One region of the Senegalia massiliensis genome, then DNA from elsewhere that is predicted to be linked to it. Evidence: predicted binding sites of a transcription regulator. Region 1 holds the regulator's gene; the other holds the start of a gene.
The links. The regulator NrdR, encoded in region 1, represses ribonucleotide reductase genes. The targets are predictions, from matches to a motif close to CACNANATNTNGTG.
Positions count from the first base shown of each region.

Region 2: D3Z33_RS14365 (ATP cone domain-containing protein) is a predicted target of NrdR. The motif match lies at 2,430-2,443, and genes of this name have one in related genera.

Region 1 is NZ_QXXA01000007.1:148,940-155,246, forward strand. Features, by position in the region: gene pnpS (two-component system histidine kinase PnpS) at 1-1,058, opposite strand, end outside; gene D3Z33_RS07835 (response regulator) at 1,069-1,752, opposite strand; gene nrdR (transcriptional regulator NrdR) at 1,789-2,244, opposite strand; gene D3Z33_RS07845 (hypothetical protein) at 2,348-2,551, opposite strand; gene folD (bifunctional methylenetetrahydrofolate dehydrogenase/methenyltetrahydrofolate cyclohydrolase FolD) at 2,651-3,499, opposite strand; gene gcvPB (aminomethyl-transferring glycine dehydrogenase subunit GcvPB) at 3,516-4,967, opposite strand; gene gcvPA (aminomethyl-transferring glycine dehydrogenase subunit GcvPA) at 4,967-6,307, opposite strand, start outside.
Region 2 is NZ_QXXA01000018.1:269-4,398, reverse strand. Features, by position in the region: gene D3Z33_RS14375 (hypothetical protein) at 1-185, opposite strand, end outside; gene D3Z33_RS17140 (NUMOD3 domain-containing DNA-binding protein) at 389-1,105, opposite strand; gene D3Z33_RS14365 (ATP cone domain-containing protein) at 1,204-2,364, opposite strand; gene D3Z33_RS14360 (putative glycoside hydrolase) at 2,523-3,719, opposite strand; gene D3Z33_RS14355 (thioredoxin family protein) at 3,748-4,130, opposite strand, start outside.

The DNA of each region.
Region 1 (6,307 bases):
TCAGTTATATCTTCCAATATTATAAGTGTACCTATTTTTCTATTTGGATTATCTTGGTATGTTATTGGACTTGTATATACTTTTAAAATATTAGTTAAAGGATGATTAATATAAATTTCTATACTTTCTTTATTATCTTTATACAGTAAATCTTCTAAATCACTATTTAATTTTGTATTTTGAATGACTTCAAATAAACTTTGATTCCTAACCAATTCATTTTTTATAGAAAACATTTTTTCAGCTGATGGATTTATATACATAATATTATTATTTGTATCTAATGCAATAACACCATTTAACATACTCTTGAGTATTGCTCTTAAGTTTGTATTACTATTTTTAAGTTCTTCTATCTTTTCACTTAATTCTATACTCATAATATTAAAGCTTTCTGCTAATATCCCTAGTTCATCATCATTATTAATCCTAACTTTTTCACCATAATTTCCTTTACTAATATTTCTTGTTACTTTAGTAAATTGTTCTATGGGATAAGTTAATTTATTAATATATCTTATGGCTAATATTATAGCTATAAAAAGACCAGTAAATGCTGAAATTATAATATTCATATATATTTTTTTTGTGTATTTATTAATGTATTTTAAAGGAAGAGATAATCTTATAGCAGCAATATTTGAATTTTCTTGTTCGAAAGGAATAGATACATAATACATTTCAGTATTAAGAGAATTACTATATCTTTGACTAATACCTATCGTGCCATTTAAAGCTTTTTTTATTTCGGGTCTATTTATATGACTTTTAAGATCTTCTATATTTGCATGAGAATCTCCTACAACATTTCCATTTTTGTCTATAATTGTTATCCTGCTATCTATTTCTTGTGCATATTTTTCTGATATTTCATTTAAGTCAATATAATCATTAAGATTATTCTTTAAAAATGAATTAATAAGCTTTGCGTTAGATATCATTCTTTTTTCTATATTATCAATATAATTTTTTCTCACTAAACTTATTGATAAAGATCCAGTAGCTATTACTCCAATTAAAATTAATATAGAAAAAATTATAAATACTCTTCTTTTCATTTATATCTCCTTATTTAATTTTATAGCCTACACCTCTTATGGTTTCAATAACATCCTCTTTAAGATTTAATTTTTTCCTTAAATGCCTTATATGAACATCTACAGTTCTAGTTTCTCCATAAAAATCATATCCCCATATTTTATCAAGCAAAAAGTTTCTTGATAAAACTTTTCCTCTATTTTCTGATAATAATTTTAAAAGTTCAAATTCTTTAAAAGTTAAATCTATAATTTCATTATCTACCTTAACTTCATAACTTTCTATATCAATAATAATATTATCTACTTTCAATATATCTTTGCTAGATTCCGTACTATTGTTAGTTCTTCTTAATACAGCCTTTATTCTAGCAATTAATTCTCTAATATTGAAAGGTTTTGTCATATAATCATCTGCTCCTATCTCTAACCCTAAAACTTTATCAGTTTCTTCTGATTTAGCAGTTAACATAATTATAGGAATATTTTCAGATGTTTTATTCTTTTTTAATTTTTTACATACTTCAACTCCATCTAGCAATGGTAACATAATATCTAGGAGAATCAAATCAGGACTTTCCTCTATTGCTTTATTGTATGCTTCTTCTCCATCAAATGCAGTAATAACATTATAACTATTATTTTCTAAATTATATTTTAGCAGCTCCACTATATGTTCTTCATCATCTACTACTAATATTTTTTTATAACTCATTTTCTTTACCTACCTTCTAAATTATTAGAATGAAAATTACTTTTCATCAAGTAATTTTTTTAATTCATCCATAAAAGTATTAATATCTTTAAACTGTCTATATACTGAAGCAAATCGTACATAAGCTACTTCATCTTTATCCTTTAACTTTTCCATAATCATTTGACCTATTTTTGTAGTGGATATCTCTTTTTCCATAGAATTACTAATAGATTTCTCAATGTCATTTACTATTTTTTCCATTTGCTCAACAGACACAGGTCTTTTTTCACAGGCTCTAATAATACCATTTAAAACTTTATTTCTATTATATGGTTGTCTAGTTCCATCTTTTTTAATCACTACAATAGGTATTTCTTCAATTTTTTCATAAGTTGTAAATCTTTTATTACATTTAGAACACTCTCTACGTCTTCTTATAGCATGTCCTTCTTCTGTAGGTCTAGAATCTACAACTTTAGTCTCATAATATTCGCAATAAGGGCATATCATATAATTCACTCCAAACATTTATATTCTAAATATATTATAATTTATATAAGTTATTTTGTCTAATAGACAATAATAAATCTCAGGCAGCCCTGAGATTTATTATTTAAATATTTAATTTATATCTGAAAATTAATGTATGTTTTCCTTTTCTCTCTCTAACATCACCTTTTAAAATTTCAACTTCTTCTCCAGTATCGAGGTTGATATTCTTGCCTTCAATTTCTTTAAAAGTTTTTCTAACTTCTTCAGAATTTTCAGCTTCTACTTCCTCTTTAACGCCCCAGGCGCTTGCAAGTACACTTGCCATGTTTCAAGTATCACAAGCGTCTTTTTTCCTTTGTTCTATTGATTGTTTTATTATATCTTTCAATGCTACTATTGGCTCTTTTCCATATGGAAAATTCATCTATTTTCCTCCTTTTACTTTCATTGCTGATTTTACAGTATTGTAAATTAACATTGTTATAGTCATTGGTCCAACTCCACCTGGTACTGGTGTAATATGACCTACAGTTTCTTTTACATCTTCAAAGTCTACATCTCCAGCTAATTTACCATCTACTCTATTGATACCTACATCTATAACTGTAGCACCTTTTTTAACCATGTCACGCTTTACAAAATTTGCTTTTCCTATAGCAGCTACAAGTATATCTGCTTCTTTAGTAATTTCTTTCAAGTTTTTAGTTCTAGAATGACATATTGTAACTGTAGCATTTTTTTGTAACAATAATAATGAAATTGGTTTTCCTACAATATTACTTCTACCTAGTACAACTACTCTTTTTCCTTCAACATCAATGTCATTACTTTCTATAAGTTTAATTATCCCATGAGGAGTACAAGGGATGAATGTGTCTTCTCCTACAAGTAATTTCCCTGCATTTATAGGATGAAATCCATCTACATCTTTTTCAATAGATATTTTCTCAATTACTTTTTTTTCATCTATATGTGCAGGTAATGGTAATTGTACTAATATTCCATGTATGGTGTCATCATTATTTAATTTCTCAATCAAATCTAATAATTCACTCTCTGAAACATCTTTATCTAAGGAGTGAACTTCAGATTTCATTCCTAATTTTTTACATGCTTTATCTTTACTTCTTACATAGGATTGAGATGCAGGATTCTCTCCAACTATTATTACTGAAAGGCCTGGAACAATCCCCTTTTCTTTAAGTTCATTTATTTTAATCTGTAAGTCTTCTCTTATATTATTTGAAACTTCTCTTCCATTTATAATTTGCAAATTAACACCACCTAATTTAATTCCATTTTAATTTTAAATTTCTTGCTGCTCTAACTTCATCCACTCTTCTAACTGGAGCATTATGAGGAGCTTCTTTTAGAAGTTCAGGATTACTTTCTGCTTCTTTTGCTATTTTAATCATAGCATCTATAAAGTTATCTAAGGTTTCTTTGCTCTCTGTTTCTGTAGGTTCTATCATTAATGCTTCTTTAACTATTAATGGGAAATAAACAGTAGGAGGATGATAACCATAATCTAATAATCTTTTAGCTACATCCATTGTATTAACTTCTAGACTATCTTCTTTTAAACCAGCTAATACAAACTCATGTTTACATACTGTTTTTATTGGTAAGTTATAATGTTCTTTTAGTTTATTCATCATATAATTTGCATTTAATACTGCAGTTTCACTTACTTTCTTTAATCCATTGCCTCCAAGAGCAAGTATATAAGTATACGCCCTTAGATTAACAGCATAATTACCATAAAACCCTTTTACTTTTCCTATAGATTCTTTTCTATCATAATCTAAAACAAATTTATCATTCTTCTTTTCCACTACAGGTACAGGTAAGAATTTAGCTAAATGTTCCTTTATTCCAACAGCTCCACTACCTGGACCTCCACCTCCATGAGGAGTTGAAAAAGTTTTGTGAAGATTAAAATGCATAACGTCAAATCCCATATCACCTGGCCTTACTCTTCCCATTATAGCATTCATATTTGCACCATCATAATATAAAAGCCCTCCTGCTTCATGAACAAGCCCTGCTATTTCTTTCATATCTTTTTCAAATAATCCTAATGTATTTGGATTTGTAAGCATAAGTCCAGCCACTTTATCATCTAAAATCTTCTTTAAATTTTCAACATCTACTAAGCCTTCATTTGAAGATTTTACTTCTACAATATCATAACCTGCCATTGCAGCAGTAGCAGGATTTGTTCCATGAGCAGAATCTGGAACTATTATTTTTGTTCTATGATTATCATTATTTGCATTATGATATGCTTTTATAAGCATAATACCTGTTAATTCGCCATGAGCTCCAGCAGCTGGCTGTAGAGTAACTCTATCCATTCCAGATATTTCAGCTAAATGATTAGATAGATTATACATTAACTCAAGTGATCCTTGAACAGTATCTTCTGATTGATAAGGATGAATATTTGTTAAACTATCCATATTTGCCATATCTTCATTTATTTTTGGATTATATTTCATAGTACAGGAGCCTAATGGATAAAATCCTGTATCAATACTATAATTTAATTGTGATAAATTAGTATAATGTCTTACAACATCTAATTCGGATACTTCTGGAAGTTCCAAATCTTTATCACTTAAATATTCTTTTGGAATAAGTTGTTCTATTTCTTTTTCCAATACATCATTTTTTGGAAGGCTATATGCCTTTCTACCTTTTTTTGATAGTTCAAAAATTAATTTATCATAATTTTTCATTATAGCACCTCCAATACGGAAACTAATTTATCTATCTCTTCTTTAGTTCTCTTTTCAGTTACTGCAAACAATATTGAATTATCAATATCATTATAATCCTTACCTAAATCATAACCACCAAGAATTTTATTTTCTAGTAACTTTTCATTTACTTCATTAACTTTTATATCACTTTTAACAGCAAACTCTTTAAAAAATGGTTTATTAAATACTGGTTTAAATTTACCACTTTCAGTTATTTTATCAAATGCATAATGAGCTTTTTGTAAAGATTGAATTGCAACTTCTTTTAATCCTTCTTTACCCATTGTAACTAAATATATTGCTGACATTAAAGCATTTAGCCCTTGATTTGAACATATATTTGATATAGCTTTATATCTTCTTATATGTTGTTCACGAGCTTGTAAAGTAAGAACAAATGATCTTTTATTATCCTTGTCAACTGTTTCTCCTACTATTCTTCCAGGTATTTTTCTTGCTAATTTCTGCTTAACTGCCATAAACCCTAGTGTAGGACCACCAAAATTCAATTTATTACCTAAGCTTTGACCTTCTCCTACTACAATATCAGCACCTAAATCACCTGGAGATTTTAAAACACCTAATGAAATAGGGTCAACATAAGTTATAAACTTAGCTTTTTTAGTATTATGAGTGATTTCTTCAATCTCTTTCAAATTCTCGATAATTCCAAAAAAGTTTGGATTCTGTACTATTATACCCGCTGTATTGTCATCAGCAACTTCTTTTAATTTATCTACATCTGTTACTCCATCTTTCATATCAACTTCTATTAGTTCAATATCTCTAAATTTCATATAAGTTTTTACAACTTTCCTTACTTCAGGATGAACTGTTTTTGAAATGATTACTTTATTTTTTCTAGTTACATCTGCTGCTACAAGACCTGCTTCAGCACATGCAGTAGGGCCATCATACATAGAAGCATTTGAAACATCCATGCCAGTAAGATTAGATATAAGAGTCTGATATTCAAAAATCACCCTAAGTGTTCCTTGGCTTATTTCAGCTTGATAAGGAGTATAAGACGTTAAAAATTCCCCTCTAGATGCTATATGACCTATTAAAGATGGTATATAATGATCATACATGCCTGCTCCTAAAAAACAAGTTAAGTCATCAATAGTTTGATTTTTATTTCCAAGCTTTTTCATATGATTTCTTATTTCTAATTCAGATAATGAATCATCTATTTTTAAATCTCTATCTAGTCTTAAAGACTTTGGAATATCCTTAAATAAATCATCAATAGAATTAGCACCTATTACATCTAACATCTCATCTCTATCTTGTTTAGTATTAGGTATATATCTATG
Region 2 (4,130 bases), on a different contig from region 1:
CAATGTAATCGTTCACGACTTGGTTTTTCCTTATAGTATATTGAGTTATTACTCATTTGTCTATGGATTATATCTTTATCAACTATCCATTGACCATCAATTTGTTTATATAGATTTGTTTTTGCATCTATTGCTTCTTTATCTTCTGGATCTACTAATACTATTTCTGCTGTTCTTCTAACCAATTATGTTCAAGTATGTTCGTTATACATACCCCGTAGAATTAACTACTGCTATATGTTACCATATAGTTCAGACCATATCTTGACAAAATAATTTTGCCCTCTCCGTTTCGATTTAAGGGATTCTCACCCACCACTTGGCCCTACTCTACTCGCTTATTAGCTTTTTAGCTATGCTTTCGATGGTCGTTGCACCTTCCTATAATTTACTTCAATCGCTTTATTTCTAAACCTTCATAAACTGAATTTGGCGTTTTCTTTTTATAATTAAGTATTCCACCATTCATATAGATTCTTGAAAAAGCTATTCCAAACTTTTTTTCACATTCTTTGTATGTTAAAATTTCTTTTTTGTCAGGTGAATATGTAATTTCATACATTTTAGAATTTGGATGATTAAATCCTTTTTTGCCAAACATCCCATTCTTTTCACCTTCAATAAGAATTCCATTTTTATACATAGGATTATCTTTTCCAAATCTAGCGCCTTTTCCCCTTCTATTCTTAGAAATTCTTTCTTTTGTTTCTTCATTATGTCTCTTACCATAGAAAGGATTGTTTTCACCAGAAAAATCTATATTTTGTGTTCTCATACCATTTTTATCCCCATAGTGAGGATTTTGTGCTGTAGGATTTAAAAAACCTTCGGCAAATCCTGTACCTCCATTAGTAAAATTACACTTTGCTTGACCTATAGCTTTTAAATCAGCTATTCTTTCTATTTCTTCTTTACAAGCTTCTTCATTAGTTAACTTTTGTTTATAAAGACGAACAGCACAATTATATTTGTTATAAATATTCATGAAGTATTTACTACGATTGTGTAATTCAAACCTTCTTAATTCTGTACCTTTTCCAACATAAAAAATCTCAAATGTATCAATTATAAACCATTCATATACATAAAATTTCTTTTCTGGCACATTTTCACCTCCGATTTGTGATAGAGATGAAGTAATTTATAGGCTTGGCTCATGATTGTCCTTTTAAAAAGGAGTTCCCATGAATTAAAAGAGTTTTTTTAGTTGGAAGCATATGAAAGTTTACCACCAACAACTACATTTTCTCCAATTATATTAGCTATATCTAAGCAATCAATTGGTCTAAGTTTTATCTTTTTCTCTCCAAATATAATTCCTAATTTGTTTATAACTTTATCTATTTTAGAGAACATATTTTTAAGACTTTGATGTCCACTAGCAGTACCACCAAATGTTTTAAGTTTTTCTCCTTGTGGTCTTACATTATCATAGTTTACTATTATTGTAGTTATATTTCTATATTCATTACTTGAAATAAGTTTAAAGTAATAATCTAAAGATTGAACCCATCCTTCTTTACTATCTCCTACAATAATTTTTGCAGTATCATTGTGGAAAAATTCAAGACTTGTGCTATCTTCTCTCTCATGTTTAGGAATTGGTGTATAATCTTCATTTATAAGTTCATAATTTGATCTTACTTTTGGTAAAAGCTTTACGTCATCTCTTAACACTCTTACTCCTACTCCAGAACCTACCATTAGAAGATAAAATAAATCTCTAAATGATTCAAAGTCCTCTATTACTTGGAATGAACAATTATAATTAGCCATAGGGTAATGTTTTGCAACTGGAGTATTACCTACCCAGAATGTTCTACCAGATAAAAATTGTCTTAAATTATATATATTATCATATAATTTTTCTGCCTCTTCTCTTGTAGTAGGTACAAGGCTACAATTATATTCTACAGCACGTCTTACAGTTTCCCACCAATACTCACGTCTACTTTCTTCTGGAATCCATCTAGAATATGTTCTATAATATATAAATTCTCCTAATTGTTTCATAGGCGATGGTTTATGTTTATATTCACTTATAAAATCATCTGTGAGTAAACGTACCTCTTTTTTCTTTGATGATCTTCTTTTACCCTTTTCAAATCTATATATTATGTACCTTTTTGCTACATCTTTTCTAGGGCTATCCATCAGTTCATGCTCTACCATATCTTGTATATCTTCTACAAATACATTCATATCTCTTTGAAGTATTTTTTCTTCAATACTATCAGTAATTGTTTTACTTAAATCTTCATCTATACCTTTTTTTGTTTCTGCCATAGCATTTTCTATAGCTCTTTTAATTTTATTTGCATTAAAAGGTACCAAAGATTTATCTCTTTTCATTACACTAATCATGACAAACCTCCTAAATCTTAATATAATATATTTTACCCTATATATATGGGCAAAAACAAAATATACACAATATTTTGTGTATATTTTTATTTTTATTACTACATATAGTATTTTATCATGACTTTATATTAATAGCAATACTTATTAATTAAATTAACTTATTCTTTTTCTAAAGCACCTTCTGTATATCTATTTGCAGCATTCCATAGTATCCATTCTTCAAGACCTGAATCATAAGTAGCCTTTATCTGAGCTCTAACTTGTTCAGGACCATATGTTATATAATTAGAACCATATGCACTTTTAAGCCAAGGGGCAGAAAAATCTTGTAACCATGGTCTTATTTTAGCTCTTTCTTCTTTAGGTATAGTGTCTAATCTTTCTACAGCTTGATCCATAGCTTTATTTACTATTTCATAAGGTTTAGTATCAGGATAATCTACACCATAGAACCCTAATCCATAATGTGATGGATAAACCATGGGACTTAGAATATCAGTATTTGCACCTAGTAACTCTAGCTGTTGACCTATTGTAGAATCTCCTTTAACTGCTATTATATCTCCAAAAACATCTGCTGATACAACTACGCCCTTATCATGAAGTCTCTCTCTTGCATAATCTAAAAATTCTTTTATAGCATCCGCTTTAGATTTATCTTTTCCTGCTTGTCCATAATCTATATTTCCTCTATCTCCATCAGTAGGAAATCTTACATAGTCAAATTGTATTTCTTTAAATCCCATAAGTGCTGCTTCTTCTGCTAATTGAATTGGATATTCCCACGAATCTTTATTATACGGATCTAACCATGCATTACCTTTGTTATCTCTCCAAACTCCTCCTGATTTATTCTTTATAGCTAAATCAGGTCTAGCAGATCCAATAACTTTATCTTTAAAAGTAACTATTCTTGCTATTGGATATATGTCATTATCAATAATTTCTTTCATTCGTTTACTAAAAAAATCCCTATCATTCATTATAACAACTTCATTAGCTCCAGCTTCTATTGCAAGAGGTACATCAGATTTATATGAAAGCATTCCTCCATCATCTTTTACATCAATAACCATTGAATTTATCTCAGTTCTATTAGCTAAGTCTAATAATTCATTATATTTAGTTGGATGTCCATATGAATGTCCTGTTACAAATATACCTTTTACTTTTTTATCTTGCTTATATAAACCCCAATCTGTAGATGGCTGAGATATGTACCCATCTTCATTTATATTAGTAAATTTGTTTTCATCTGCAATAACTTTATTTGGCATAAATGAGAAAGTAAAAGCTGAAAATGATAAGCCTAAAATTAAACCACTTGTTACTACTTTTTTTCTTATGTTATTCATATTATTCTCCTTTATACTATATTTAATATTATTTTATTATATCTAATATATCTTGTACCGTATCTAAGATATACTTTCCTTTTCTATATTGCTTTTTTGCCACAATAATTTCGGGTTGTGTTCCTTCATTTTCTATCTTTTTTATAACTTTTGGCCTTTCTATAAACCTTCCTAATTCATTAAACTTATTATCATAAATTATAAAAGTAGGTATTTTAGAAAATTCATCTTCATATCCATCTTTTTCTATAATAGATATCTTTATACTTTCATTTAATTTATTAAATATTTGTACAGCTGGAACATTTACTATACAATCGGGACACCAAAGTTCAGCACAAACTAATATATTTATTTCTTTGTCTATATTCTTAATTTGTGAAGTTAAATCTTGTCCTAATTCTATATTAT